Regions from separate parts of the Pseudaeromonas pectinilytica genome, predicted to be linked through region 2. Evidence: predicted binding sites of a transcription regulator. Region 2 holds the regulator's gene; the other holds the start of a gene.
The links. The regulator LexA, encoded in region 2, represses DNA repair genes until DNA is damaged. The targets are predictions, from matches to a motif close to ANCTGTNTNNNNANACAGNT.
Positions count from the first base shown of each region.

Region 1: umuD (translesion error-prone DNA polymerase V autoproteolytic subunit) is a predicted target of LexA. The motif match lies at 3,313-3,332, and genes of this name have one in related genera.

Region 1 covers NZ_BAAGVN010000301.1:695-10,192, reverse strand. Annotated here, with positions in the region: gene ACYVG7_RS12255 (ParM/StbA family protein) at 1-642, opposite strand, end outside; gene mobI (conjugative transfer protein MobI(A/C)) at 1,125-1,550, shown strand; gene umuC (translesion error-prone DNA polymerase V subunit UmuC) at 1,561-2,829, opposite strand; gene umuD (translesion error-prone DNA polymerase V autoproteolytic subunit) at 2,837-3,286, opposite strand; gene ACYVG7_RS12235 (3'-5' exonuclease) at 3,942-4,847, shown strand; gene ACYVG7_RS12230 (hypothetical protein) at 4,935-5,234, shown strand; gene ACYVG7_RS12225 (WYL domain-containing protein) at 5,552-6,490, shown strand; gene ACYVG7_RS12220 (ATP-dependent helicase) at 6,512-9,382, shown strand; gene ACYVG7_RS12215 (DNA methyltransferase) at 9,418-9,498, shown strand, end outside.
Region 2 covers NZ_BAAGVN010000349.1:41-18,748, forward strand. Annotated here, with positions in the region: gene ACYVG7_RS17280 (substrate-binding domain-containing protein) at 400-1,332, opposite strand; gene ACYVG7_RS17285 (tRNA (cytidine(34)-2'-O)-methyltransferase) at 1,444-1,923, opposite strand; gene lexA (transcriptional repressor LexA) at 2,288-2,911, opposite strand; gene plsB (glycerol-3-phosphate 1-O-acyltransferase PlsB) at 3,092-5,524, shown strand; gene ACYVG7_RS17300 (2TM domain-containing protein) at 5,608-6,075, opposite strand; gene ubiA (4-hydroxybenzoate octaprenyltransferase) at 6,200-7,072, opposite strand; gene ACYVG7_RS17310 (chorismate--pyruvate lyase family protein) at 7,075-7,632, opposite strand; gene ACYVG7_RS17315 (flagellar basal body-associated FliL family protein) at 7,771-8,202, shown strand; gene glpG (rhomboid family intramembrane serine protease GlpG) at 8,208-9,050, opposite strand; gene glpE (thiosulfate sulfurtransferase GlpE) at 9,047-9,391, opposite strand; gene ACYVG7_RS17330 (ABC transporter ATP-binding protein) at 9,524-10,225, opposite strand; gene livG (high-affinity branched-chain amino acid ABC transporter ATP-binding protein LivG) at 10,234-10,998, opposite strand; gene livM (high-affinity branched-chain amino acid ABC transporter permease LivM) at 10,995-12,245, opposite strand; gene livH (high-affinity branched-chain amino acid ABC transporter permease LivH) at 12,245-13,168, opposite strand; gene ACYVG7_RS17350 (branched-chain amino acid ABC transporter substrate-binding protein) at 13,276-14,394, opposite strand; gene ACYVG7_RS17355 (substrate-binding domain-containing protein) at 14,835-15,845, shown strand; gene ACYVG7_RS17360 (TetR/AcrR family transcriptional regulator) at 15,926-16,594, opposite strand; gene rfaD (ADP-glyceromanno-heptose 6-epimerase) at 16,884-17,837, shown strand; gene ACYVG7_RS17370 (O-antigen ligase family protein) at 17,822-18,708, shown strand, end outside.

The DNA of each region.
Region 1 (9,498 bases), on a different contig from region 2:
CTTATCAATCGTTTCCAGTAGCACGGACATTGCCTGAAGACTGGTTCCTGATGAGCTGTAGCGAATTTCTCCGGCCTCAAGGGCAACCCAGTCAACAGAAAAGAAGCCAGGGTCTATAACGACGACGCGACCTTCTTCAATCAAGCCCAAATCTCCACCTGTTTGAACCAGATCCATATAGGCACCGGCAGGCTGCGGCAGCACTTTGACGTCATGAACTGTGATGCTGCGCTTAGGCGTCACTTGATGGACACCTTTTAAACGCTGCACAAGATCAGACTTACGTTGTGGTTCATGAAACTGGGAAACCGGTAATCCAGTGACAACCAAATCGATGGATTCTGTTTCAGCCATTAACAAGGCGGCATGAAAAAGTGCCTTATAGGTTTTTGTGGTGGGATATTCCGGGTGAAGCTCTCGTTCCCAGCCTTGAAGGCGTCCAGCAGGAACACCAGCGGCCCAACGCTCATTATCGACAGAGACATACAAACAAGTGTCATCATCGCCTCCACCGATACGCTCCGGCATACGATCCGCTGGACCGGCACCCGCAGGTAGAATAATGGTTTTCGGTTCACTACCTGATTGGCCAATTGCCAGCTTCAGGTTTGAGTAACCGATATCTACGCCTAGTACAAACATACTTATCTCCTGTGCACTCAAAGTGCTCTAACGGTTTTCAATCAACCGCACTGGTCACGCTTGGGCATTTCCAAGTGCTCTGGCGGTTCACTCAAATGTCATTATCAGGATTCGGTGCACTGGAGGTGGGCAGAAAGGTGACAAATCCTTTCATCTATCTGCCTATTGCATTTTCGCAAAAGTATGAGAATAGGCTCGGTTTGGCGGCGGATAACCTAGCCAAAAAAATCGAGACGCCAAACGTCGTTTGCATTCTGGCCTGAACTTGCCAAACGGTTTGTATTTTCATGGCAATACGTCTTTTTAGGCGTTTTTAAGTGAAATCGGCCTGTATCCCTTGTCAGGTATGGAATTACGCGAGTTGATTTATATCGAGACGCCAAACAGTGATTGTTACGGCAGTTTTACGTTTGGCGTTTCGATCCAAAAGCCAAACGGATAGTGGTTTTGGCTTTTGGGGTTAATTGGATGGAGAAATTGGTTTGGTAGAAATCGTCAATGAACAATGGAAAGCAGATGTATCAGATTTACTTCAGCAAGAAACGGACAGGCTAAAAGCACTGGCACGAGCTGAAGTTGATGACTTTTGGGTTACCCATTACAAGGTTCGTGAGAATGCGCCCTTTAAAGATTGGGGGCTGCTTGGTGTCCGTATCAGAGACTTTAAGTATGGCTTTGGCATTGAGTGGTACATCAACAGCTTTCACGGTCAACGAGGCAAGCGCGTAGTCTTTAGTAAAGGACTGAGTATTTCAAAGACGAAGCTGAGATACTCATTTTTGGACTGCCAAGGTCTAGCCAAAGAATGGGAGTTAGCGCTGGCCATGGAGAAAGAAGAATTCTTCAGTGATATTCGACGCCAGGTTGATAAGCTCAACATGCTGCGTCGCAGAGTGAATGCCTATTGAGTTAACTGCGCTACTTCACTCGTGGCAACTGGTCCCAGCGTGTTGTATAAGCGGGAGACAAATGCTCTCGCTTCATCGACCAATCTTTCTTCGTACCTTGTCCAGCAAAGAAAACCTTTCCGGCACCACTTTGGTTAATGGTGTCCAATACAGACATTAACTGTTGGCTATTAGAGCGGGTCGATACGTCATCGAATAGTCCTGGTTGAAACATGCCTGGATCGTAAAAGTCAGACAGCATGACGCCCGCTTTGGCATAACGAAAACCATCCTTCCAAATTCGCTTGAGTAAGTGATTGGCCAGCTCGATAAAATCCCGCGTATCGCAACTGGGGGTCAGTAACTCACCCGATGCGGAATTGCTGTACTGCGGCTCGTTGTCCTTAAAGGGGCTGGTTCGTATGAAGACGGTCATCACTTTGGCTTGCTGCTGTTCTTTGCGAAGCTTCTCAGTGGCGCGGGTTGCGTATTCGCATATGGCTTCACGTAACAATTCAAAGTGCGTCACTTTTACGCCAAATGAACGACTACAGACGATTTGTTTCTTAATTGGCGGGATCTCTTCAAGTTCAATGCACGACTCACCATTGAGCTCTCTGACGGTTCTCTCTAAAACCACTGAAAACTGGTCTCTGATGGCTCTAGGAGAGGCATTGGCGAGATCTAAGGCTGTGGTGATACCCAACGCATTTAAACGCTTAGAAAGCCGTTTACCAACGCCCCAAACATCATCAACTGGGACTAATGCGAGCAATCGACGTTGCCGATCTGGATTGGTCAGGTCTACAACCCCCTGAGTGGCGGGATATTTCTTGGCGGCATGGTTAGCCAGCTTGGCGAGTGTTTTAGTAGGTGCAATGCCGACACAGACGGTGATCCCAATCCAGTGGTCTATGCGCTCTCGCACTTGTTGTCCGAACTCGACAAGAGATATGGCCGACTCAATACCGGTTAAGTCCAAAAACGCTTCGTCAATGGAGTAAACCTCTACTCGTGGTGCCATCTCTTCCAAAGTGCGCATCACTCGACTGCTCAAATCTGCGTACAGCGCGTAATTGGACGAGAATGCCAAAATGCCATGGCGCTGCATTTCAGATTTGATCTGAAAGACGGGTACGCCCATTTTTATACCGAGTAACTTAGCTTCACGCGACCGTGCAACCACGCAGCCGTCATTGTTGGACAGCACCACAACCGGCGTATCTTTTAAATCAGGACGAAACAGCTTCTCACAACTGGCGTAAAAGTTGTTGCAGTCCACCAAGGCAAATACTGGCATGGGATAGTCACGACTTGCGGCGCATGTTTCGCACCACATTGGTGACCACACCAAATATCTCTAACTCTGTCCCTTCAGGAATATGAATGGGCTCATACGCCGGGTTTCTTGGGATCAGCTTGACGCAAGGCCTGAGTTGAAGCTCCTTTACCGTGAGTTCACCATGGATACCCGCGATGACAATGTCACCGTGTTCTGCTTGGACAGAGCGATCAACCACCAAAATATCATCTGGGTGAATCCCGGCATCAATCATTGAATCACCTTCAACACGCACAAAGAACGTTGCAGCCGGTCGCTTGATGCACAGCTCGTTGAGGTCGAGCGTTTGCTCAACATAATCCTGCGCTGGGGAGGGAAAACCAGCAGAAACACGTTCCATGAACAATGGAATACGAAGGCGCTTGGCTTTGATGAAGGCAAGTGCGCCGCTACGGCCTATCAGCGAGACACTCATGACGAACCTCGAAAAATCACAATTAATACTGTTTGTTTATACAGTATCTAATGCTATGCTGATTTCTACAAGTAAAATTGTAGGTAAAACTGGTGTTGTTCGAGTAAGACACTGTGTTGTCGGTGATTTATTTTTTGTGTTGAAAAACTAGATGTGGGGGATCGCTCGCCCTCGTCAAAGCCTGCAAGGCTTGGACAATACTGCTTCTGCCTACTGCTCTTGTTTCTGTTACTGATCCTGTTACTGCTACTGGTTAACGCATGGGTCAAGTAACCGTCAGACAAGGCTTGTTGAACCCTTTGCAAAGGGTTTACAAACAGTTAGTAAAATTCCGCTTCGTATTGAATTTACTGGCTTAAAGCGAAGTCAGGAGCATCTTTAAAATGCTCAGTCGAACTCAGTTCAAGCCTTTTGCAACCGTTTGAAAAGGGGGTGGCTAAGCCATACGTAAAGGGTATCGGTAAGGGTTACCTAAACGGTTTGGCTAAGGCTTTCTGATAGACTTAGTCAAAGCCTTCATACATGGGTTCAACCATTAGAAAGATTAAAAAAACGCTGAGGTATCCAAGGTGCATTTTGTACAAATGCGTTTATAAACGAACAGGGCACAGTGAAATAACCCAAAGCGAATAATAGAATTGAAGAGGAACCATCAATGACAAGAGCCCCAGCGCCATTTCCGCTAGAGCGCCTCGCGGATATCCCAGAAAGACCAGAAGATTTTAGATTGCTGGAGCGTATTCCATTAACGCGTGAGCCGCAGACTTGGCCACTTGAACTTTCTCCTATGGTCGGTGATGAACAGCCAATGGTGCTGCTCGATACAGAGACAACCGGACTATCTGCCGATGACGAGTCCATTATTGAGCTTGGTATGGTTAAGATGCTTTACAGCCCCTCTGCTCAGCGGATTGTGTCGATTGTTGATGTGATCAGCTTGTATGAAGATCCCGGCAAGCCAATCCCCGAGCTGATTACCGAGTTAACCGGTATCACCGATGATATGGTTCAAGGCCAGCACATTGATGATTCACTGGTTGCGAGTTGGTTATCCGATGATCCGCTGGTGGTTGCTCACAATGCGCAGTTTGATCGTCCTTTCTTTGAAAAGCGGTTTGCCGCATTAGGCCATCTATCTTGGGCCTGTTCAGCTAGCGGCATAGATTGGAAGGCGCTGGGCTTTGAAAGTCGAAAGCTTGAGTACCTGCTGCTTCGCTTAGGTTGGTTCTATGAAGGACACCGAGCTGCAACCGATTGTTTGGCGATGGCCTGGTTGTTTCATTTGTTGCCCGAGTCCGTTGCAAACTTGTTGTCTGAAGCAGACAGGCGAACTGTGTTAGTTCGTGCGTTTGGTGCGCCGTTTGACGTAAAGGACTATTTAAAAGAGCGTGGTTACCGCTGGCATGACGGTGTTAAAGGTGCCAACAAACATTGGTGGCGCGAAATCAGCGAAGACGAGTTGCCGCAGGAACAAACTTACCTGGATGATTTGTATCATCGTGGCTCAGAACATGCCCACTATGACTACAAAGATGCCCGCAATCGATTTAAAGCTTTGTAGCTCTCTATAAGGTAAGCCTTGCATATTTGAAAACCTCTGGAAAATGGAAAGTGAACTCATGGTTTAACCAACAAGAGGAATCTTTCCATGTACCAAGACACCTACATTGAATACTGGGGCGAAATCTTCGTCTCTGCCCGCATCATTGAATTTGGCATCACGTTCGAGCGCTTTCTTAAAGATCCATGGAAGCATTTGATGTCCTGTGGCCAAGAGTCTGCCCCAGACGCGATTGCTGAAGGGATGCTGCCATTGCTACCAGCCCAGGCAGAAGTTGCCAGGCGCATTCGGGAGAGTGAGCAACGAGCCCTGATGTCTACAGAGTCGGACAAAGGGGGAGCTCATCGCGGTAACATCGTGGTGCCACTGGTTCGGGTAGCGTATTGATAGCGGCTATCAGCAATGGCATAAAACAATGTCTTCACGCCCATACCTGAGCGGCAATTGCAATCCAGATCAAAAAGTTGCCGCTTAGTCTTCCCTACAAAGTAATTTGTGATAGGATGATACCTAATAAATTTAATTAGGTTGAAGCCTATTCAGTGTTTTATGGCCATCTGTTCAGCTTCAACCGGTAGAGATTGCTAAGTCATTGCGGATAAAGAGCAGCATTGAGTGACACTATTCAATGTGATTACGCGATGTCTGACCGTACTTTATAAACAGAGTTTTAAGAAACTGGTTGAATTGGATAAACAAGACGCATGACAAATGATGGTCTGAAACAAACGGTAGTGGCGAAGTCAGATAGGCTTTCACAGATAGCGCAGTTGCCACAAGCAACCAGGGATCGCATTGCCCACATCGATTTCACCTTATTGTTTAAGGGCGAAGCGGTGCGAGCGGATTTAGTCGATCGCTTCAGCATAGCCGCTGCACAAGCAACGAAAGACTTCACCCTTTACCGAGAGCTTGCGCCAGGCAACATTGAGTATGACCAAAAGCTCAAATTGCATAAGCGTGGTGAAGCTTTTGCCCCATTGTTCGACTATGACGTTGTGAGAACACTGGCAACCATTAGCCAAGGATACGGAGATGGCTTTACTGGAAAGGTAAAACCACCACTGGCTTGTGAAGCGCCTTATCACCTTAACAAACCGAATCTATCGATAGTGGCGAAAGTCACCGAAGCCATACACAAAGGCAAAGCCTTGCGTATCACCTATGTATCGTTATCGAGTGGTGAAACAACGCGTGAAATTGTGCCGCATACGCTGGTGGACAATGGCCTGCGTTGGCACGTTCGTGGTTTTGATCGCAAGCATAATGAGTTCCGTGACTTTGTGCTGACCCGAATTAAAGCAGCGGTCGTGCTTGAAGATTCCACTTTGTCGCCCTCTGTTATCAAAGAAAGTGAGCTCGAAACCCAAGACCGGCAATGGAACCGATTTGTTGAGCTGGAGTTAGTGCCGCATCCACGTATTGAGCACAGCGAAGCGATTGAGCTGGATTATGGTATGACGGGTGGCGTTCTAAAGGTTGAGATTAGGGCTGCAACCGCTGGGTATTTGCTTCGCCAATGGCATGTGGATTGTTCTACGGAACACTCATTAACGGGCTTTGAGTATCAGCTTTGGTTGCGTAATAGCCAGGCACTTTATGGTGTTGTTCACCTAGCGATTGCTCCAGGTTACAGAGCATAGTTTTAGTCGGAGAAGGATCTTATGGCATCACCTAACAAGTATCAGCAGCAAGCAATAGCTCATCACAAAGGACCATTATTAATCATTGCCGGTCCAGGTTCAGGTAAGACTTACACACTTGTTGAGCGAATTATTAATTTAATAAATAAACATGGAGCAGTAGCTGATAGGTTATTAGTTGTTACATTTACCGAGAAAGCCGCACAAGAGCTTAAGACTCGAATCTCGAACCGAATTCTTGAGTTGGGGATAGATTTTAATGTAAACGAAATGTATTTAGGTACGTTTCACTCTATTTGTTTAAGAATACTAGAAGAGCATCGAGAGTTTACACGTCTGAAACGGTCTTTTGTATTGATGGATCAGTTTGACCAGCAGTATTTTCTGTATCAAAACTTGCGAGAGTTCAGGGATATTGAAGGTATTGAACATATTCAAGGTGAGCACAAACTACCTGCTTGGGTAAAGTCAGAAAATTTGATGAGTTGGTTGAACAAGGCGTCTGAGGAAGCTTTAGACGTTGAGGTGTTATGCCAATCACCAGACATTGCAATAAAGGCACTGGGCGATAGCTACTGCATATATCAAGCCCTGCTTAGTAAAAATAATGCATTAGATTTTTCATGTATTCAGCTCGAGACTTACCTTTTACTTCGCGAGAATCCAAGTCTACTGGGCGAGCTTCAAGAAAAGCTTGATTATCTAATGGTGGATGAATACCAAGACACAAACACCATACAAGAAAAGCTACTCTTTCTATTGATGGGACAGAAGAAAAATCTTTGTGTTGTTGGAGATGATGACCAAGCACTATATCGTTTTCGAGGCGCAACCGTAAGGAATATACTTGAGTTTCCGCAAAATTTTCCATCTGGCGATTGTCAACAAATTAGGTTATCCACTAACTATCGATCTCATCCAGAAATTGTAAACTTTTACGATACATACATGGGAGATAAACCGTGGCTTCGTGAGGGAATTAATTATCGCTACCCCAAAAATATAGTTGCGAGAGATGATAACTTTCCTGATGGACCTACCGTAATTAGTGCAATCACCCCAGAAGGTGATGATTGGCATCAGGATGTATATCAACTCCTAATGCACTTAAGAGATAACGGTAAACTGAAAGATTGGAATCAGGTTGCTTTCTTATTTAGGTCAGTTAAAAGCGATAAAGTAAAGGCTCTAGCTCAATCCTTAGAAGATAAGGGAATACCAGTGTATTCTCCTCGTGCAAATTTATTCTTTGAACGAGAAGAAATACGATTAGTTCTTGGACTATTTCATCTTGTATTCCCCATGGTTCTCCCCGATCGTAAAAATCGTACAGAGGAAGGTAAGGCTATACCAATTTGGAAGTACTATGAACAGCACTGCATCGCTCCGCTTTTGGAGGAATTGGGTAAGCCAGAACAAATTGAGCTGGTTAAATGGTGTAAGAAAAAAGCACATGAACACATTAATTTAACTAAAAACGCTGATAGTTCATTCTTGGGTATATTTTATGACATTTTGCAATTCCCATTATTTGCAAGATACCTCGATCAAGATAATGGACATTTGAGAGCTCAGAGAAACCTTGCTCAGTTTAGTCGGATGCTCGGAAAGTTTGAATATTTGCATCGAGTTAGTGTTTTAAATCCAAAGTACTTAGATGCTAACCTTCGAGATTTATTTGATAATTTCATCAGATTTTTACATGAGGGTGGAATTGATGAATACGAGGACATGTCAGAGTACGCACCTTCAGGTTGCGTTTCATTTCTAACGATACACCAATCTAAAGGATTGGAGTTTCCAATTGTTTTCGTAGGTTCATTAGAGGCAACCCCACGTAAGCAATACACTGAGCTAGATGAAATTATTGAAAATCAATATTTGGCTAAAAAGTCATTTGAGCCTTTGGAAGATACGAAGTATTTCGATTTTTGGCGACTCTATTACACCGCATTTTCGCGGCCTCAAAACTTACTAGTACTGACAGGACAAGAGAAATCTGGACATGGAAAAACTCCCTCTCATCATTTTACTGAATACACAGAGAAGTTAACGTATTGGCGATCGGTTAAATCTGAGCTGTCGTCTCTGGAGTTCGAGTCTGTTAAGGATGTGAACATAAAGAAAGAATATGCCTTTACGTCACACATTACTTTATTCGAGACCTGTGCAGAACAATATAGGCTCTTTAAAGATCTAGAGTTTCAGCCTGTGAAGGCTAGTCCGATGTTATTCGGTACTTTGATTCATGAAACTCTAGAAGATATCCATAAAATGGCTATTAGAGGGCAGGAATCTCAGATTACGAGAGCGAATATTCAATCGTGGTTGATGGAAAACTATCAGAACTTGGCAAATAGAGAGCGAATGTATCTTGGTGAGTCAACTTTAGGCGCAGCCCTTCAGCATGTAATGCGATATGTAGATAGAAAAGGCGGAGATTGGTCAGACATAAAAGAAACGGAAGTCGATATCTCATTAGTGAAAGGGCGTTATGTGCTTACTGGAAGCGTAGATTTAATAAAAGGCTCTGATGGAACCGTTGAATTGGTTGATTTTAAATCAGAGCGCAAACCCGATATGGAGCGAGATAAAGAGCGCATATTGCATCATAAAAGACAGCTAGAAATATACGCTCATCTGGTTGAGGAACGTTATGGTTATCAAGTGAGTAAGATGCATCTTTATTTCACTGGTGAGACCAATGGGTTGCCTAACATTTCATTTAACAAGGCTAGCGGGACAATTGATAAAACAGTTGCAGAATTTGACCGTATTGTTGATCGAATTGAAAACAAAGATTTTTCATTGAAAGCAAGACCAGATAAGACGTGTGTCGACTGTAGTGCTAGGGCCTATTGCGATAAAAAGAATTGGAAATTTTGCAATTAATAAAAATACATTTAAATTATATATTTGAGGCGAAAATGAAAATCGAAGAAACAAACAATATTGAAAATTACGAATTTGAACCGATTAAAGGATATCCAATGCTTAATTGGAAAGGT
Region 2 (18,708 bases):
CCTGACCTCGGCTTAGTCAAGCCGGGGCCGGTGAACGGTTACACCTCGCCATCCCGCAACCGGACAGGCAAACGTCGCCGCACTTTCGGAGTCAGCCTGGGATCGGATGGTGAAATAGCTGGCAACGGGAGGTATGACACGAGGGCCACACCATGGGTGACCACGGGCAACGAAGTGGATGCAAGGAATGGGTGATAAACGCCCTATCATAGACGTCATCAATAATATTGAGCGAGCAAACAATTAAATAACAACATAGTTAATTCAGCTTAAATTCTTGCCACCTCACAGAACAAACAAATAAATAAATAAAGAAATAAAGAAATAAAGAAATAAAGAAATAAAGAAATAAAGAAATAAAGAAATAAAGAAATAAAGAATAACCTACGCTGGGAGTTTTTATTTCCTAATTCGCATCATACTCCCTTCATCACTATATAAATCAAGAAATTGCTGCGCTTGTGCGGAGTGCATATTCTCGGCGGTAAGATAATATACCGGAGTGTAGATCACCTCCTGTGGTGCAGGCTGGCCGCCGTGAGCCGCCATGACCAACTTGACACCCTGAAAGCCGATAGCATGGGGCTGCTGGAGTAACAAACCATCAACCTCTCCGGATGCAAGCCCCTGAATTAGATAACGATTATAATCAAAACCAATATGTACCAGACGCTTTTCCTGGCCTTTTCTTTTTATTTCTGCCATGACACCCAAAGTCGACGATTCATTAGGAGTAAATAAACCATCCAATTCTGAAATATGCTGCTGTAAATAAATATCCGCATTATGTCGGATTTCAACGATCCCGGAGCCAAGATAAACGGCCGGCAATAACTTCAAACTGGATTTCTTGATCTCATCAAGAAAGCCCTGTTCACGGGCATCGGTGGAAGCCACGCCCGGTTTCAACCTTAAAACCGTCACCGAACCCTCGCCTCTCAGGCGCGCGACCATCTCTCGCGCCGCCTGTTGACCAGCCCGATAATTATTGGTCATGACCTGAGCGTAGACAGCACCCAGAGCCATACTCCGATCGATCAACACAATCGGTAAATTTTTCTGTCTGAACAGATCCAGAGTCTTACGATGTGCTGACGAATTGGGCGCCAGTACCACGCCGATACACTGCTTTTCCAGGGCTTCCCGCAAGATCTGCTCCTGGGCATCGACCGAGGTTTCGTCGTAGAGCACGCGAAAGAAAATATCGACCCCTAGCTCATTGCCAGCCTGCAGAGAGCCGGATTCAATGGCTCGCCAAAAATGGTGCCCGGTTCCCGCCGTGATGACGGCCACGCACTCCCGGGCCAATGCACTCTGGCCAAGAGGCATCATCAACAGGATGCTGATACACAGTGGATAGAGCCAGCGAGTGGCAGAGCTCATATCAAGCCACCTTCAAGCACGAAGCCCCAGTGATTACGATGATGAGCAAAGTATAGACACTCAGGCTTCGTTGTCGCCGCCCGCGACGGCGAAATCCAGCTGGCGCCAGGCCTCGTAGCTGACAATGGCCACGGCGTTCGACAGATTCAAACTGCGCGAGCTACTGAGCATGGGGATGCGGATCAGATGATCCTGGGGCAAGCTATTGCGCACCGCATCGGGCAGGCCGGAGGTTTCCGAGCCGAAGAGCAGAACATCACCGGCCTGATAGGCAGGAGTGGTGTGAGGCGTCCTGCCCTTGGTGGTCAATGCAAAAATCCGACGCCCCTGCATCGCCTCGGCAAATGCCGCATAGTTGTGATGGCGTGTCACAGTGGCCAGATCATGGTAATCCAGACCGGCCCGACGCAGCTTTTTCTCTTCCAAATCGAAGCCCAAGGGTTCAATGAGATGCAGATGGCAGCCATTATTCGCCACCAGACGGATGATATTGCCGGTATTGGGAGCAATTTGCGGTTCAAACAGGGCGATATGAAACATCGGAGCAACAGAGACCTGAGGGGAAAAATGCCATTCTACCCCAAGGGGAAAGCTCTGGAACGGGGAAATTGCCACTGCATGCTCACATGCCATGACAGTCTGCAAGGGGCTAACACAAGAGCTGGGGAAGGCAATGCGGGCCAGTCAAGAGGTTCGGGCGAGACAACCTCTCTCGCCAACTCGCCGTAAACCCTTCCATGGGGGCTCGATGGCGGCATCCCTGCCGCCAACGGTTGGCGCAACAGGCTATCTCGCCTTTGCTAACGCAACTGGCATTAGGCCCGTGAAGGGCCCTGTCTCGTCATGCCAGCCACGCAAGAGCTGTTTAGTACTGCGGTGAGTGTCGGCGATTTGAAACAGCCAGTTAGTGCCAGCTACCGTTGCGGATCACGCCCACCGCCAGCCCTTCAATGCTCAGGGACTGCTCGGTCAAATCGACCTGGATCGGCTCCAGCTCTTCGTTTTCCGGCAGCAAGCGCACCTGATTGCCCTTACGCTCGAAGCGTTTGACCGTGACCTCGTCATCACCGACCCGAGCGACGACGACCTGACCGTTCCGCACCTGTTCGGTCTTGTGCACAGCCAGCAGATCGCCATCCAGAATACCGATATTCTTCATACTCATCCCCTGCACCCGCAGCAGGAAATCGGCTCTGGGTTGAAACATGGCCGGATCGATCTGGTAGTGAGTTTCCACGTGCTCGGCCGCCAGGATCGGCTCACCCGCGGCCACCTGGCCAATCAATGGCAAACCCAATTCCTCTTCAACCACATCCTCTTGCAGCAGCTGAATGCCACGGGAAGTCCCCGGCATGATGTGGATCACCCCCTTGCGCGCCAGGGCCTTGAGGTGCTCCTCCGCCGCATTGGCAGACTTGAAGCCCAGACGGGCGGCAATCTCGGCACGGGTCGGCGGCATACCGGTCTGCTGCATGCATTCCTTGATCAGTTCCAGCACTTCAGTTTGGCGAGGGGTCAGATGTTTCATGGCGTTTGCCTGTCTATTTATACAGATAACTGTGAGTATATACAGGCATTTATCAAGTGCAAGGTAAATGCCGGGCAAAGCCGACAAAAGAGAACCGCCCATGACCTGGGTCAGCAATTCACGACAAGTCGGGCCAGTTTTGCTATGCTGGCGCCGCATTTTTATTGAGGATACAGCACCATGTCCTTCAGCTTTTCCCTGGCTCAGGCCCTATGCCGCTTGCCTGTTCGTCTACTGGTCAATCACAGCAGTCTCCCGGAAGATCCTTTGAGTCAATTGGGTCTTGATTTGGGCCGTCCCATCGTGTACGCCCTGAGCACAGATTCGCTGAGTGACCTGTTGACCCTGGAGCTCTGTGCCAAGGAGTTGGGGCTACCCAATCCATTTGCGCCGCTGGTCCTACAGGGCCAGAGTCATCCCCGCTATGTCTGCCTGGATCGCACGCCGTCGCTCTTCGGCAGCCAGCGCAGCGGCATACCCCATCTGGACACCTTCCGCGAATGGTTGAGTCTGCACGAACAGAACGCGCAACTGGATATCCAGTTGGTTCCGGTGACTCTGCTGTGGCATCGCGCCCCGGGCCGTGAACGCCCTCACCGGCTACAGCCGCCGCACCAGACGCCGGGCGCGTTGCGCAAGGCCGCTATGGTACTGCTGTACGGTCGGGAAAACCGGGTCCGCTTCTCGACCCCAGTCTCCCTCCGCAGCCTGGTCACCGAGCTCGGCACCGACGAAGTGGTGGCTCACAAACTGGCACGAGTGGCGCGTATCCACTTCAGCCGCCAGCGTCAGGCCGCCAAGGGGCCACGGCTGCCCGATCGCCAGGCTTTGTTTCGTGAACTGTTGCGCAGCGACAACATAGTCCGCGCCATCGCCGAACAGGCGCAGAGCGAAGGCAGCAGCGAGGAGCAGATGCGCGCCCGAGCCCTGGGCTATCTCGACGAGATGGCATCCGATTTCTCTTATCGCCTGATCCGCTTCGGTGACTACTTCCTCGGCTGGCTATGGAACAAGCTCTATCGCGGTATCACGGTCCGTGGGGCCGAGAAGGTGCGCCGGCTGGCACGGGAAGGGCATGAGATCATCTATATGCCCTGCCACCGCAGCCACATGGACTACCTGCTGCTCTCTTATGTCATCTACCATCAGGGCATGGTACCGCCGCATATTGCCGCCGGGATCAACCTGAATTTCTGGCCGGCAGGACCCGTGTTCCGCCACGGCGGTGCCTTCTTCCTGCGGCGTAGCTTCAAAGGCGACAAGCTGTACAGCACAGTGTTTCGTGAATATCTGAGCCAGCTGTTTGCCCGTGGCTATGCGGTGGAGTATTTCACCGAAGGCGGCCGCTCCCGCACCGGACGGCTGTTGCAACCCAAGACCGGCATGATCGCCATGACGCTGCAGGCACAGTTACGCGGCATCAAGCGACCCCTGACCTTTGTCCCCGTCTATCTGGGCTACGAGCATGTGATGGAAGTGAACACTTACCTCAAGGAGCTCAAGGGCAGCTGCAAGGAGAAAGAGAGCCTGTGGCAGGTGGTCGGGATCCTGGGTAAATTGCGCAACTTTGGCCGCAGCTTCGTCAACTTCGGTGAACCGCTCACCCTGCATCAGTTCCTGCAGCAACAGGTTCCCGAGTGGCGGGAGGACATAGATCCGACCAGCCAATGCCGCCCCGAGTGGTTGCCTGCGACCGTGGATATTCTGGCCAAGCAGCTGATGACTCGCATCAATGATGCCGCCGCGGTCAATGGCCTGACCCTGAGTGCGCTGGCGCTGCTGGCCACCGACAAACAGGCACTGCCGCGGGAAGATCTGCTGGCCCAGATCCGCCTGTACACCGAACTGTTGCAGCGGGTGCCCTACAGCCCATTCGATACGGTGCCGACAGCCAGTGCCGAGGAGTTGCTGGAGCAGGCGCTGGAGCTGAACAAGTTCCAGGTGGAAGAAGACAAACTCGGTCAAATCATCAGCATGGATCGCTACCAGGCAATCCTGATGACCTTCTACCGCAACACGATCCTGCATCTGTTCGCACTGCCCAGCCTGGTCGCCACCCTGATCGAACGCAATGAGGGGTTGAATCATGTCGATCTGCTGGCGCGCTGCCGCCGGATTTATCCGTTGCTGAAGAATGAGTTGTTCCTGCGCTATGAACTGGAGGAGCTGGATACCCAGGTGCCGGCCATTCTCGCCGCATTCCAAGATCTGGCGTTGATCGAAGAACACAGCGATGGCTACTGGGTGCGTCCGGAAGAGCAGATGCGGCTGCTGTTATTGGGACAGAGCATTCAGGAAACCTTGCAACGCTACGCCATCACACTGTCACAGATCCAACAGCAGCCGGCGATCACCCTGCAGCAGTTGGAATCAGACAGTCAGATGATGGCGGTACGGCTGGCGACCCTGCATGGCATTCATGCCCCGGAATTCAGCGACAAGAGCCTGTTCAAGACCTTATTGCTGAGCCTGCAGCAAGAACAGTATCTGCAGTGCCAAGGGGAGGATCAGCCGGTGACTCGGGATGGCGAGGCGTTGGCGGAATTGGCGGCCATCTTGCTGCCCCTGCTCCCGGATCGGGTGCGTCGCACCCTGCTGATGCCCGCCCGTTAACGTCCGGACGCAGTAAATACAAAGCGCCCCTGAACCCGGCCATTGGCGCAGGGTTCAGGGGCGCTTTATTGTTTCTGCCCGCGTTACAACTTGCGACCCAGTCGTTTCTCGATCTGGCGCTTTTCCCATGCCGGTCCGAAGAAGTTAAACACTTCAAACACATTCAGACCATGAAACAGCACCCCGATGCCCCAACCCAACATGGGCCACCAGGCCCAGATATAGCCAGGCGCCGTTGCCAGGTTGATGATGAAGAGCATGGTAATCACCAGCACATACTTGATGGCGTGTGAATAAAAGCCCTTGATGTCGCGAACGTATTCGATGGTTCTTTGCTCTACTGGATCTATGGGTTGTTCCGGTGTCATGTCCTGTTCCTCTGGTGGTGTTTCGACGGGAACATCAAAAACAGCAGCGAGAGATTTCAATGATTCAAGCCCCGGAGTCTGCCCCCGCTCTATACGCTGGATGGTGCGGATACTCAGGCCACTTAATTGCGCGAGCTGGTCTTGGGACCAGTGTCGCTGCAGTCTAAGTTTACGAACATTCATTGTGATCCCTCTGCTTCTGGTGTTCGAGTGAGACTATCCGCTAATCCAGGGGCGACAGGTGACGACACCGAGCCGACATCTTTATGACATAACAATAAAATCAATGAGTTATAAATAAAACTAGCTATCCCGCCAACAGACCTGACAAGAAGATGCCCAAGAAAATCACGGCCCCCACCCAGTTATTGGCCAGAAAGGCCCGGAAGCAGGCATCCCGATCCCGCCCTCGTGCTGACCAGCCCTGTTGGGCAAACAGGCCCGCAGCTACCAACAAGCTGCCGTAGAACGGCCACGGCAGAGCCTGTAACCAACCAACCAACAGCAGCAACAGCAAAGTGACGAGCTGCAACAGGGCAATGATGCGCAGATCATAGCGACCAAACAGGATCGCCGTCGATTTGACGCCGATGCGCACATCATCATCCCGATCCACCATGGCGTAGTAGGTGTCATAGGCCACGGTCCAGGTCGCATTGGCCATGAAAAGCAACCAGGTGCTCCAGGCCAAGTCACCGGTCACCGCCGCCCAGGCCATGGGAATGGACCAGGAGAAGGCTAAGCCCAACACCAGTTGCGGCAGATGCGTCACCCGCTTCATAAAGGGATAGAGCACAGCCAGCACCAGCCCCATCAATGACAGCACTATGGTAAATCGGTTGAGAGTCAGCACCAGCAAAAACGACAAGCCCACCAAGGCGGCAAAGAACAGCAGCGCCTGCCGCGTCGTCAAGCGCCCGGCTGGCAATGGCCGCTGGGCCGTCCGTTTGACATGGCCGTCGACATGGCGATCGGCATAATCATTGATCACACACCCGGCGGAGCGCATCAGGAAGACGCCGAGCGTAAAGACCAGCAGAGCCCACCAATCCGGTTGCCCGGCCGACGCCAGCCACAGCGCCCACAGGGTTGGCCAGAGCAATAAGAGCGTGCCAATCGGTTTGTCCATCCGGGCCAATTGCCAATAGGCGGCCCAGGGGGTCCGCGTCACCAGCTGCATGGTTATTCCTTCTCCTCGACACCCGCATACAAGGGGGCATCCGGTAAAAATACTTCGGTAATGGCACATTCAGCGCCGGGCAACACCAGACGTGAACGACGCGCCCACAGCACCTTAGGTGCTGGTAATTGCCATGCCGCCAGTACCTGACGCAGAGCCGGATCGGCAACCAGATCGGCCCAGACCAGCCCTTCGCGTGTCGCACCCGCCACCCCGAACAACCAGTCGCCCAACGGCTGCTCACCTTGAGTGGCCAGTTGCGGATAACGCGCCAGGGTGCTCAACGGCGCTTGGGTCAGGCCCCAAACCCAGGGTCGGCCTGATTTCAAGAGCAACACCTGTCGTTGCCAGAGCCCGGGCTCGTCATCCGTGACCCCTTGCTGCAGGCAGATCACCGACAATTCACCGGCCTCGGCTCGCAGCCGTCGGGTCAGCGAACCCTGCTCGGCCAACCAGCCCAGAACCGCTTGAGGTACCACAGCCGGATCCAGAGGCAACCAGTCAATCCGCGACAGGGGCGCGACCGCGCACCAATCAGACTCAGGGAATACAGCTTGCAAAGACACACCCATCAAAGAAACAACACAAAATCGCCATCCCGCACCCATAGTAAAGAGGAGAACTCTTGACGGCCAAGCGTGCACCGCCAAGAATGAGCGCCATCGCCCTTTTTTATCCACCGACCGGAAGCCGACCTCATGCGCAAGACACTGCCGATCCTCCTGCTGATGCTCGCCACCTGCTTGGCTCCACTGACCGCGCTTGCCCAAGCCGGAGGCGGCGAGGGCGAAGGCGCTGCACAACCGGCCGGGATTGGCTACTACACTCTGGATCCAGAATTCATCACCAACTTCATCACCACAGGGCCAACGCTCGGTTACGTGCGGGTGAAGGTCGATATCATGGTCGACAACGCCGCCGATATCGAACTGCTGAAGAAGCACGACCCTTTGCTGCGAGACGCCATCAACACTCTGCTGGGTGCCCAGAGCCTGGATGATGTGAAGTCCCAGGAAGGACGGGAAAAAACCCGTCTCGCCTGCAAGGCCAAGGTCGAAGAGCTACTGACCAAGGAAGAGGGTCGCAAAGTCATCCGCGACCTGCTGTTTACCAACTTCTTGTATCAATAAGCCGCTCAGGATATAGACGCGGCCGATTTGCGGCCATCCAGCCAACCATGCAGCAGGCCAATGGCCAAACCGCTGAGATGGGCAACATTCGCCAGATTGTTGCCCAACAGGCCACTAAAGCCGATGGCCAGCCAGACCACCATGAAGATGAAGATACCATCTTGTAGTTTGACCTCGCCGTCAGGCTTCATGCGACCGATGATCCAGCAATAACCCACCAGGGTATTGACCACCGCCGACAGACCACCAAAATCCGGCCCGGAGAGCAGAAACTCCAATAAATTGGGGATCACGGCCCCTACCAGCAGCAGGGTCAGCAATTTACTGGTGCCCAGTTGCCGCTCCACCAATCCAGCCAGATACCACCACCACATCAGGTTGAAGATCAGGTGCAGGGCGGAGAAATGCAAAAACGCCGGAGTCACAAAGCGCCAGATCTGCCAGCCGCTCAGTTGGGAGACGTCCTGATGGAAACTCAGGCTGGCATAGAGATTCAGGCCAATCAGTTGCAGGATAAACAAGCAGGTACACAGCGCCATGACCAGCAAGGTCACGGGGCCTGCCTGCATCAAAAAATGCGCGGTCAGACTGTGGTGCCCAGCGCTGTAATCGATACGACTATTCGGCGTACCGCTCTGCCAGGAGGCTTCGGCATAGCGCGGATGATAGGGCTCTTTGAGGAAGCGTTTGACCTCGGGTTCAGCCTCGCCGCTGCGACTCTCGTCCGCCAGCCAGACGGTAATACCGACCTCGGACTGAGTCAGCTCGCAATGCATGCCGCGACTGGAGAGATAGTCGGCCAGGCTTTGTGCCAGACGCGCATCATTGATCACCAGCAATTGTTTCATGACACCCGACCTTGCCCATCTGCAGCGGAGGTTTCCACCGGGAATGCCAGGCGCCAGCCTTCAAAGCCACCATCCACGCTGTAGACCTCGGTAAAGCCCTGGTTCACCAGATACTGGGCTGCCCCCTGGCTGCTATGGCCGTGATAGCACATCACCAGCACCGGGGTCTCAAAATCGGTCTGTTGCATGAAGGAGACGAGCGTGTCGTTGGTCAGATGAAAAGCTCCGGGCGCATGGGCGCTACGGAAACTGGCCGGATCGCGAATGTCCACCAGCCGCGCCGCGCCAGCCTGCAGCAGGGTATCGGCGGCGGCCAGGGAAATATGTTGGAACTCGGACATGGGCTACTCCTGTCAAAATCAGCGTCCAGTTTACCCGATTGTTAAAAAAAAGGATCATCCGACTCACATCGGATGATCCCTCGTTCTACTACAGGGTTCGTTTCTGGCTGCCGCAATCAGCGGTAGCGGGTATCACCCCCCCAGATAAGCCTGGCGTACCGCCGGATCGGCCAGCAACTCGGCACCTGTGCCGGCCAACACCACACGGCCGGTTTCCAGCACATAGCCACGATCCGCCAGCTTCAGAGCCTGGTTGGCATTCTGCTCCACCAGGAAGATGGTCATGCCCCGATCCCGCAGCCGTTCGATGATCTCGAAGATCTGCTGGATGATGATGGGGGCCAGCCCGAGCGAGGGCTCGTCCAGCAACAACAAGCGCGGCTTGCTCATCAGGGCACGGCCGATAGCCAGCATCTGCTGTTCACCACCGGACATGGTGCCCGCCCGTTGATGCACCCGCTCCTTGAGACGCGGAAACAGCTCGTAGACTTCGGCCAGCAGGCTCTCTTGCTCTGCCTTGTCGACGAAGAAGGCGCCCATGTAGAGGTTCTCTTCGACCGTCAGACGACTGAAGATGCGGCGCCCTTCCGGCACTATGGCGATGTCACCGCGCATGATCTTGGCGGTATGCCATTGGGTAATGTCCTGCCCTTCAAACAGCACTTGCCCGGATTGTGGCTTGGGATCGCCACACAGCGTCATCAGCAGGGTGGTTTTACCGGCGCCGTTGGCACCGATCAGGGTGACGATCTCACCCTGATTGATGTGCAAGCTGACATCGTGCAGCGCCTGGATCTTGCCGTAATAAGTGGAAACGTTCTTGAATTCCAGCATGGGATACCTCAAAACTCGCCCAGATAGGCCTTGATCACGGCCGGATTGTTCTTCACCTGTTCCGGCTTGCCTTCGGCCAACGGACACCCCTGGTTGACCACATAGATCTGGTCAGAAATTTCCATCACCAGCTTCATGTCATGCTCGATCAGCAACACCGATACCCCGAACTCATCGCGCAGCAGGCGGATGAGATCATCCAGGTCGTGGGTCTCCTTCGGATTCAGACCCGCGGCCGGCTCATCCAGCATCAACAGCTTGGGCTGGGTGCACATGCAGCGGGCAATCTCCAGGCGACGTTGCTGACCATAGGCCAAGCCCGTAGCCGGGCGATTAGCCATCTCGGTCAAGCCCACCTTGTCCAGCCAGAACAGCGCCCGATCCAGGGCCTCCTTTTCGGCACGGCGGAAGGCCGGAGTCTTGAGGATGCCCTGCAGCAGACCGCCATGCATGTGGCGATGCTGAGCCACCAACAGGTTTTCCAGCGCCGTCATCTCCTTGAACAGACGCACGTGCTGAAAGGTACGCACCACCCCTTTACGGGCAATCAGGTGACCCGGTAACCCCTGGATCTCCTCACCGGCATAGCGAATGATGCCGCCACTGGGACGATAAAAGCCGGTCAGGCAGTTGAAGACCGTGGTCTTGCCGGCACCGTTGGGCCCAATGATGGAGACGATCTGTTTCTCCTCCACCTGCAGGGCCACCTTGTTCACGGCCACCAGACCACCAAAGCGCATGGTCAGATCCGAAACTTCCAACATCTTGCTCATTTCGGCACCTCCATGTGTTGACGGGTCATCGGCAGCAGACCTTGCGGCCGCCACAGCATCATCACCACCATCAACAGACCAAACATCACCATCCGGTATTCATTGAATTCGCGCGCCATTTCCGGCAGCAGGGTCATGATGATAGCGGCCAGAACTATACCCAACTGGGACCCCATGCCCCCCAACACGACGATGGCCAGAATGATGGCCGATTCGATGAAGTTGAACGACTCCGGACTGATAAAGCCCTGCCGGGCAGCGAAGAAGCTACCGGCGAAACCGGCAAAGGCGGCACCGATGGCAAAGGCACTGAGCTTGATCACGGTTGGATTCAACCCCAGGGAGCGGCAGGCAATCTCGTCTTCCCGCAACGCTTCCCACGCCCGTCCCAGCGGCATGCGCAGCAGACGATTGATGACAAACAGGGTCAGCAGCACCAGCAACACGGCCATCAGATAGAGGAAGATGACCTTATGGTCCGCCACATATTTGATGCCGAAGAACTGATGGAAGGTTTGCCCACCGGCCTCGTCCGCCTTGCGGGCAAACTCCAGACCAAACAGGGTCGGTTTCGGGATACCGGAGATACCGTTCGGACCACCGGTAATGAAGTTAAGGTTATTCAGCAGGATACGAATCACTTCACCAAAGCCGAGGGTGACGATGGCCAGATAATCCCCGCGCAAACGCAGCACCGGGAAGCCGAGCAGGAAACCGAATCCGGCAGCCAGCAATCCGGCCAGCGGCAAGGCCTCCCAGAAGCTGAAACCGAAGTATTGATTCAGCAGGGCGTAGCTGTAGGCGCCAACGGCATAGAAGCCGACGTAGCCCAGATCCAGCAAACCAGCCAGACCGACCTGCACGTTGAGACCCAGTCCCAGCATCACGTAGATCAGGGTCAGCGTCGCCAAGTCGACCACGCTCCGGCTGGCGATAAACGGCAGCACAATCAGCGCACCCAGGATCAGCAAGGTCCCCAGACGATAGAGCCCTGGTTTGTCGCTCTTGCTCGGCAGCACCAGCTTGGGTGTCCGTGCACCCACTTGACCAAAGGCACCCAGGATCCGCTCACGGAACAGCTGGAAGAAGAACACTATGGCCACACCGATGAGCAAGGCGGGGCCATTGGTCCCCAACTGGCTGACCACGGTCAGACCAACACCCTCGGCTTGCAGCTGGAAGCCGAACAACCACAGAGTCAGCAGCAGCGTCATCACGCTGGCAATACAGGCATGTTTAAAATGCATCACACCTTCTCCACTTCAGGACGGCCAAGAATACCGGTCGGCATAAACAACAGGATCGCCAGCAACAGGGCAAATGCCACCACATCCTTGTATTCGGAACTCAGATAACCGGAGGTCAACGCTTCGGTTACCCCCAGGATCAGACCACCCAGCATGGCGCCAGGAATGGAGCCGATACCGCCGAGAACCGCCGCAGTGAAGGCCTTGAGGCCTGCCATGAAGCCGATGGACGGATTGATGACGCCGTAATACATCCCCAGCAAGACCCCGGCGATGGAGGCCAGTGCCGCACCGATGACGAAGGTCAGGGCGATGACGTTGTTGGTATTAATCCCCAGCAGGTTGGCCATCTTGATATCTTCGGCACAAGCGCGACAGGCGCGGCCCATGCGGGAACGGGCGATGAATTGGGTCAGGCCATACATGGTGACAAAGGTCACCACGAAGATGATGATCTGCATCCAGGAGAGGCTGGCGGCAAAATTATCAGGACCGAACTCAAAGCCGCCGGTGACCAGCGCTGGCATCGCAATGTCCCGCGAGCCTTGGGCGAAACGCACCACGTTCTGCAAAAAGATCGACATACCAATCGCGGAGATCAACGGAATCAGCCGGTTGCTACCGCGCAGGGGGCGATAGGCCACCCGCTCTATGGTCCAGCCATAGCAGCTGGTAATAATGATCGAGATAACGAAGGCGCTGCCCATCAGCAGCACAGTGCTGTCGATCCCCATCATCATCAGGGCCGCAATCACCATAAAGGCGACATACGACCCCAACATATAGATTTCGCCGTGAGCGAAGTTAATCATGCCGATGATGCCGTAGACCATGGTGTAGCCAATGGCGATCAACGCATAGGTACTGCCAATGGTCAGGCCATTGAGCAGTTGCTGGATAAAGTAAAAAAATTGTTCCGACATAGGAGAAATTCCCTGTGCACCCGACATTGTGATGACAGTCGTCCCGCCAGGCGGGACGATAAATGAAGGGGCGGCTCAGGCCGCCCCTCGGGTTGCAAAGCTGAAGCTTACTGCAGCGTGCTGGAGGAGCCATCCTGGTGCCAACCGAAGACACCGAACTCGAAGCCTTTCAGGTCACCCTTGGCGTCCCATTGCAGATCGCCCATCACGGTCGGGATGGTGCCAGCCTTGAGGGCCTTGGCCACATCGGCAGGCTCTTCACCGGCTTGCTTGATCCCGGCAACCACGCTCTGGATCGCGGCATAAGTGGTCCAGATGAACGGGCCGGACGGATCCTGCTTGTTCGCCTTCAGCGCCGCAACCAGGGCCGCATTCGCCGCTTCCTGATCGTAACGCTTCGGCAGCGTCACCAGCAGACCTTCGGAGGCCGGACCCGCAATCGCGGAGATATCCTTGTTACCCACGCCTTCCGGACCCATGAACTTGGCCTTCAGACCCTTTTCGGCGGCCTGACGCAGGATCAGACCCAACTCTGGGTGGTAACCACCGTAGTAGACGAAATCGACGTTATCTTTCTTCAACTTGGCGATTTGCGCGGAGAAGTCCTTGTCGCCCGCAGTGATCCCTTCAAAGGCGACCACATTGACGCCAGCCTTTTTCAGTTCATCCCGTACGCTGGTGGCAATGCCTTCACCATATTGTTTCTTGTCATGGATAATGGCGACTGTCTTCGGCTTGACGTGATCGATGATGTAACGGGCGGCGGTCGGGCCCTGATCGCTGTCCAGGCCTATGGTACGCATGGTCAGCTCATAACCACGGTCACTGACTTTCGGGCTGGTAGAAGCCGGGGTGATCATCAAAATGCCTTCATCTTCATAGACATCGGATGCTGCCAGGGTGCTGTCAGAGCAGAGGTGACCGATGACGAACTTGACGCCATCGTTCACAATCTTGTTGGCGACGGCAACGGCTTGCTTGGGATCGCAGGCATCGTCATACAGCACAGCTTCGAGCTTCTTGCCGTTCACGCCACCGGCCTTGTTGATCTCTTCAACGGCCAGTTTGCCACCGGCAAACTCCATGTCCCCATATTGGGCAACCGGGCCGGTTTGGGGGCCAGCAATGGCAATCTTGATGGTATCGTCCGCCATGGCTTGAGAAGCCACACCAAACAAGCCAACTGCGATGGCCGCAGTCAGCGCGCCTTTAGTCCATTTACTCATATCTTGTCTTCCCTCTATTTTTTTGTTGATTATGCGCCGGGCGCTTTTTTGGCACAGTCTGCTGGGGTACAGCGACTCGTTCCGAGTTTTCTATCATTGCGCCGAATCACACACAAGAGAGAAAGACGAAAATATTCTTCCGCCAAGCAGACAATTATCATTGAAACAATACCGACAAATGCAACATAACTAGATTTATAAACCAAACAATTAGTTTTTCCGCCATATTATTCTGAAACAATCGAAAACAAAGCCAGCATATTACGCTTTTATGAATGACGGCTTTTTACTCACATCTGGCTGGTGCAATATCCGCCCGAATGACACCATCTTCGGGGTTTATGCCTACTATTGAGGGATAAAGGAAGCATGAGAAATATCTCTCAATCTTCCGGCACAAAATCTGCTAAGGTTCGCTGCCTTTTTTCAGGAGACGCAAGATGGCCACAATCAAAGATGTCGCCGCTCGGGCTGGAGTATCTATCTCTACTGTATCCCACGTTCTCAACCATACGCGGCGCGTCAGCGAGGATGCCACCCGCCATGTGCTGGAGGCTGTGGCTGCGCTCAACTATGCCCCAAATTCTGTGGCTCGTAGTCTGAAAGTGAATCATACCCGGACGATCGGCCTGCTGGTCACAGCCAGCGCCAACCCCTTCTTCGCCGAAGTGGTCAAAGGGGTGGAAGACTACTGCTTCACCCAGGGCTATAGCCTGATCCTCTGCAATACCGAAAACCAACTGGAGCGTCAGCGTCATTATTTACGCATGCTGATGGAAAAGCGCGTCGATGGCCTGCTGGTGATCTGCACCGACATTGATGCCGAAATCCAGGCTCTGCTGCGCAGCTATCAGAGCGTCCCCCAGGTTGTCATGGATTGGGGTGGCCAATGCGACTTTGCTAACGTCATCAACGACAACGTGCGTATCGGCGCCTATCTCGCCGGACAGTATCTGGTGAGTCAGGGCCATCGCGAGCTGGTGTGCATCACCGGACAATTAAGCAAGCAAACCACCCAGCAACGACTGGATGGGGTACGGGATGCGCTGGCAGAAGCCGGTTTGAGCCTGGCCGAAAAGAATATCCTCGAAGGGGATTACGAGATGCAAAGTGGTTTCGATGCCATGCAGCAGTTGCTGGCGCGGCCGGAGAAACCGACGGCGGTATTCGCCTTTGACGATCCCATGGCGATTGGGGCTATCTGCGCCGCAACGCAAGCTGGATTGCGGGTACCGGAAGACATCTCGATTGTCGGCTATGACGATGTAGAAATGGCTCGCTTCTCCAGCCCTCCGCTCACTACCATCCGCCATCCGAAGGCAGAACTTGGCCAGCTGGCCGTCGAATTGTTGGTCAGCCGGGTTCGCAACAAGGAGCTCACCGTCGAGGCGCTGAACGTGCAGCCGGAGCTGGTGGTACGCAACTCAGTAGCGCCTCCCCGTCCACGCTGAGCGCCGATCCAGCCCCCGGCACCCCAAAAAATGAAGGGGGCGAGTCATGACTCGCCCCCTTTTGTTTACGTGGTGGATGGTTATGCCACAGCCCCATCATGTTCCGCCTGCTTGGCACGAAAATAGGCATCAATTCCGGCCAACTCGGCCTGATACTCTGCCGTCACATAGGGACGGAACAGGAACAACACCTTGGGGATCACGCCAAACACAGCGCTCTTGCTCACCGCCACGCCCGGACTAAGCGTCCGCTGGTAGGCCACCCAGAAGATCAATAGCTGCTTCATGAGATGCAGCATGTTATTCAGATCCTCATCATTGACCATCAATACGCCATGACTCCGCAACCCTTCCATATGACGCTGCATCAGGCCATACACCGGTTCCTGGATCTTGCGGTACCAGGTACTCAGCGCCTCATTGCGCGCCAGTATGTCCGGCAGGTTGTCATAGGCAAAGCGGAAGCGCCAAATCACATACAGCACGCGCTCCAGATAAAGCTGACTGGTCTGCAAGCTCCCGAGATGTTCCGGCGGCATATCGGCATCCAGAGAGAATAAAGTGGCCAGCTCCCGAGCATAGAGCTCGAAAATCGCCTGGATGATGTCTTCCTTATTTCGGAAGTGATAATAGAGGTTACCCGGGCTCATACCGAGATGAGCGGCAATATGGTTGGTGGTGACATTCTGCTCACCCTGGGCATTGAACAGCTCAATCGCCGCAAAAATTATTTTGTCTTTGGTCTTCATGGTAACCCTTTAAATATGAGTAACTACTCTATAGGGCATAGCACATCAATAGGCCATTTGCCGGATAGGTTACCCACGTCTCGTTATAATTTGTTATTTAACCCCAACTTGCATGTGACAATCGCCACCGCCGCTCATCTTATCACCATGTGGCGACACAACATCTCCGACCAAGAGCCACAGCGTGACCAGACGCAAAAGCTGACCAAGGCTTCGCCGTTTATGTCGGGCATGATAAACTCGAGCATCCGGGTTCTCTCTCTTTCGGCTCCTTGCGAGGCAACAGCTTATGATTATCGTCACTGGTGGCGCTGGCTTTATCGGCAGTAATCTCATCAAACTTCTCAATCAGGCCGGTCACAAAAATATTGTCGCCGTGGACGATCTGACCGATGGCACCAAGTTTGCCAACCTGGTCGATCTGGATATTGCCGACTACATCGACAAGGATGAATTCCTCGCCCGCGTCGTTGCCGGCGACCCCTTCGAAGAGTGGGACGAAATCGAGGCGATCTTCCATCAAGGAGCCTGCTCGGCCACCACAGAGTGGAATGGCAAGTTCGTGATGGAGGTGAATTACGATTACTCCAAGGATCTGCTGCACTTCTGCATCGCGCGCGGCATTCCGTTTATCTACGCCTCATCTGCCGCTACCTATGGTGGTCGCAACGACAACTTCATCGAAGATCGCCGCTTCGAACAACCGCTGAACGTCTACGGCTACTCCAAGTTCCTGTTTGATGAATATGTTCGCCGCCTGTTGCCGACCACCAACAGCCAGATTGTCGGTCTCAAATATTTCAACGTCTACGGCCCCCGTGAACAGCACAAGGGCAGTATGGCCAGCGTGGCCTTCCATCTGAACAACCAGATGAAGGCCGGACAAAATCCCAAACTGTTTGAAGGCTGTGACGGTTTTGGCAACGGCGGTCAGACCCGCGATTTCGTCTACGTCGAAGATGTCTGCAAGGTCAATATCTGGTTCTGGAAGAACGCAGGTAAATCCGGCATCTATAACTGCGGAACCGGGCGTGCCGAACCTTTCCTAAATATCGCTGAAGCCGTGGTCAAGCACCATGGTCGCGGCCAGGTCGAGTTCATTCCGTTCCCGGATCACCTCAAAGGCCACTATCAGAGTTACACCCAGGCGGATCTGACCAAATTGCGCGCCACTGGTTGTGACGTCCAGTTCCGGGGTGTCGCCGAAGGTGTTGCCGAATATATGGAATGGCTGAACCGCTAAAGTCATCACGCAATTCAGGCAACCAGAACACCTCGGACACCGGCGTCCGAGGTGTTAGAACAACTGACCAGACGGACTTCATAGTGAACCTGACCCTCGATACAGAAGCTCATTCACCCCATTTAATGCGACTGATCCAACTCCTGGTCTTTGGTCTTGGCGCCCTCTCGATCACACTGAAGAGCGGCTACTCCATCAGTTTTTTGGGGATCTTTCTGCTTGGTATCGGCTATTTATGCTATATCCGGAACGTCACTCTGTCACCGATCGCACGCTCCTTGTGCTGGATCCTGCTACTGCTCTTTGTCAGCCAAGCTCTGGCGGTCTGGGCTGACCATGATGGTGAGCTAAAAAATCTAGATCGCCCCAGCCGTCTACTGATGCTGGCCCTGATGTTACCCCTGCTTTGCCTCTATCGCCCCAGCTTCCAGAGCCTGATGCGCGGGATCGGCATCGGTGCCATAGGGGCAGGCACCATAGCGCTATATGATAAATTTGTTCGCCATTTGCCCCGAGCCTTTGAGGATATGATGCCCATCCAGAGTGGCGATATCAGCCTGACTCTGGGGCTGCTCAGTCTCTGCGCCATGGTCTGGGCTTATCACCAACACAAGCGGAGCGAAACCCTCTTTTATCTTGCCGCCAGCGGCATGGGCTTGCTCGGCAGTCTGCTCTCGGGTACCCGAGGCGGCTGGATACTGTTACCGCTGATCCTGCTGGCCTGGTATCGCCTGTTTCTCCCTTGGCTCAATCAACGCCTCAAGATCACCCTGCTTGGCTCGGTCATAGCATTGGTGCTGCTTAGTGCCGTACCCCAGCTAGGTGTCACCCAGCGTCTGCATGAGGCCAAACAGGATATGACCCTCTATCT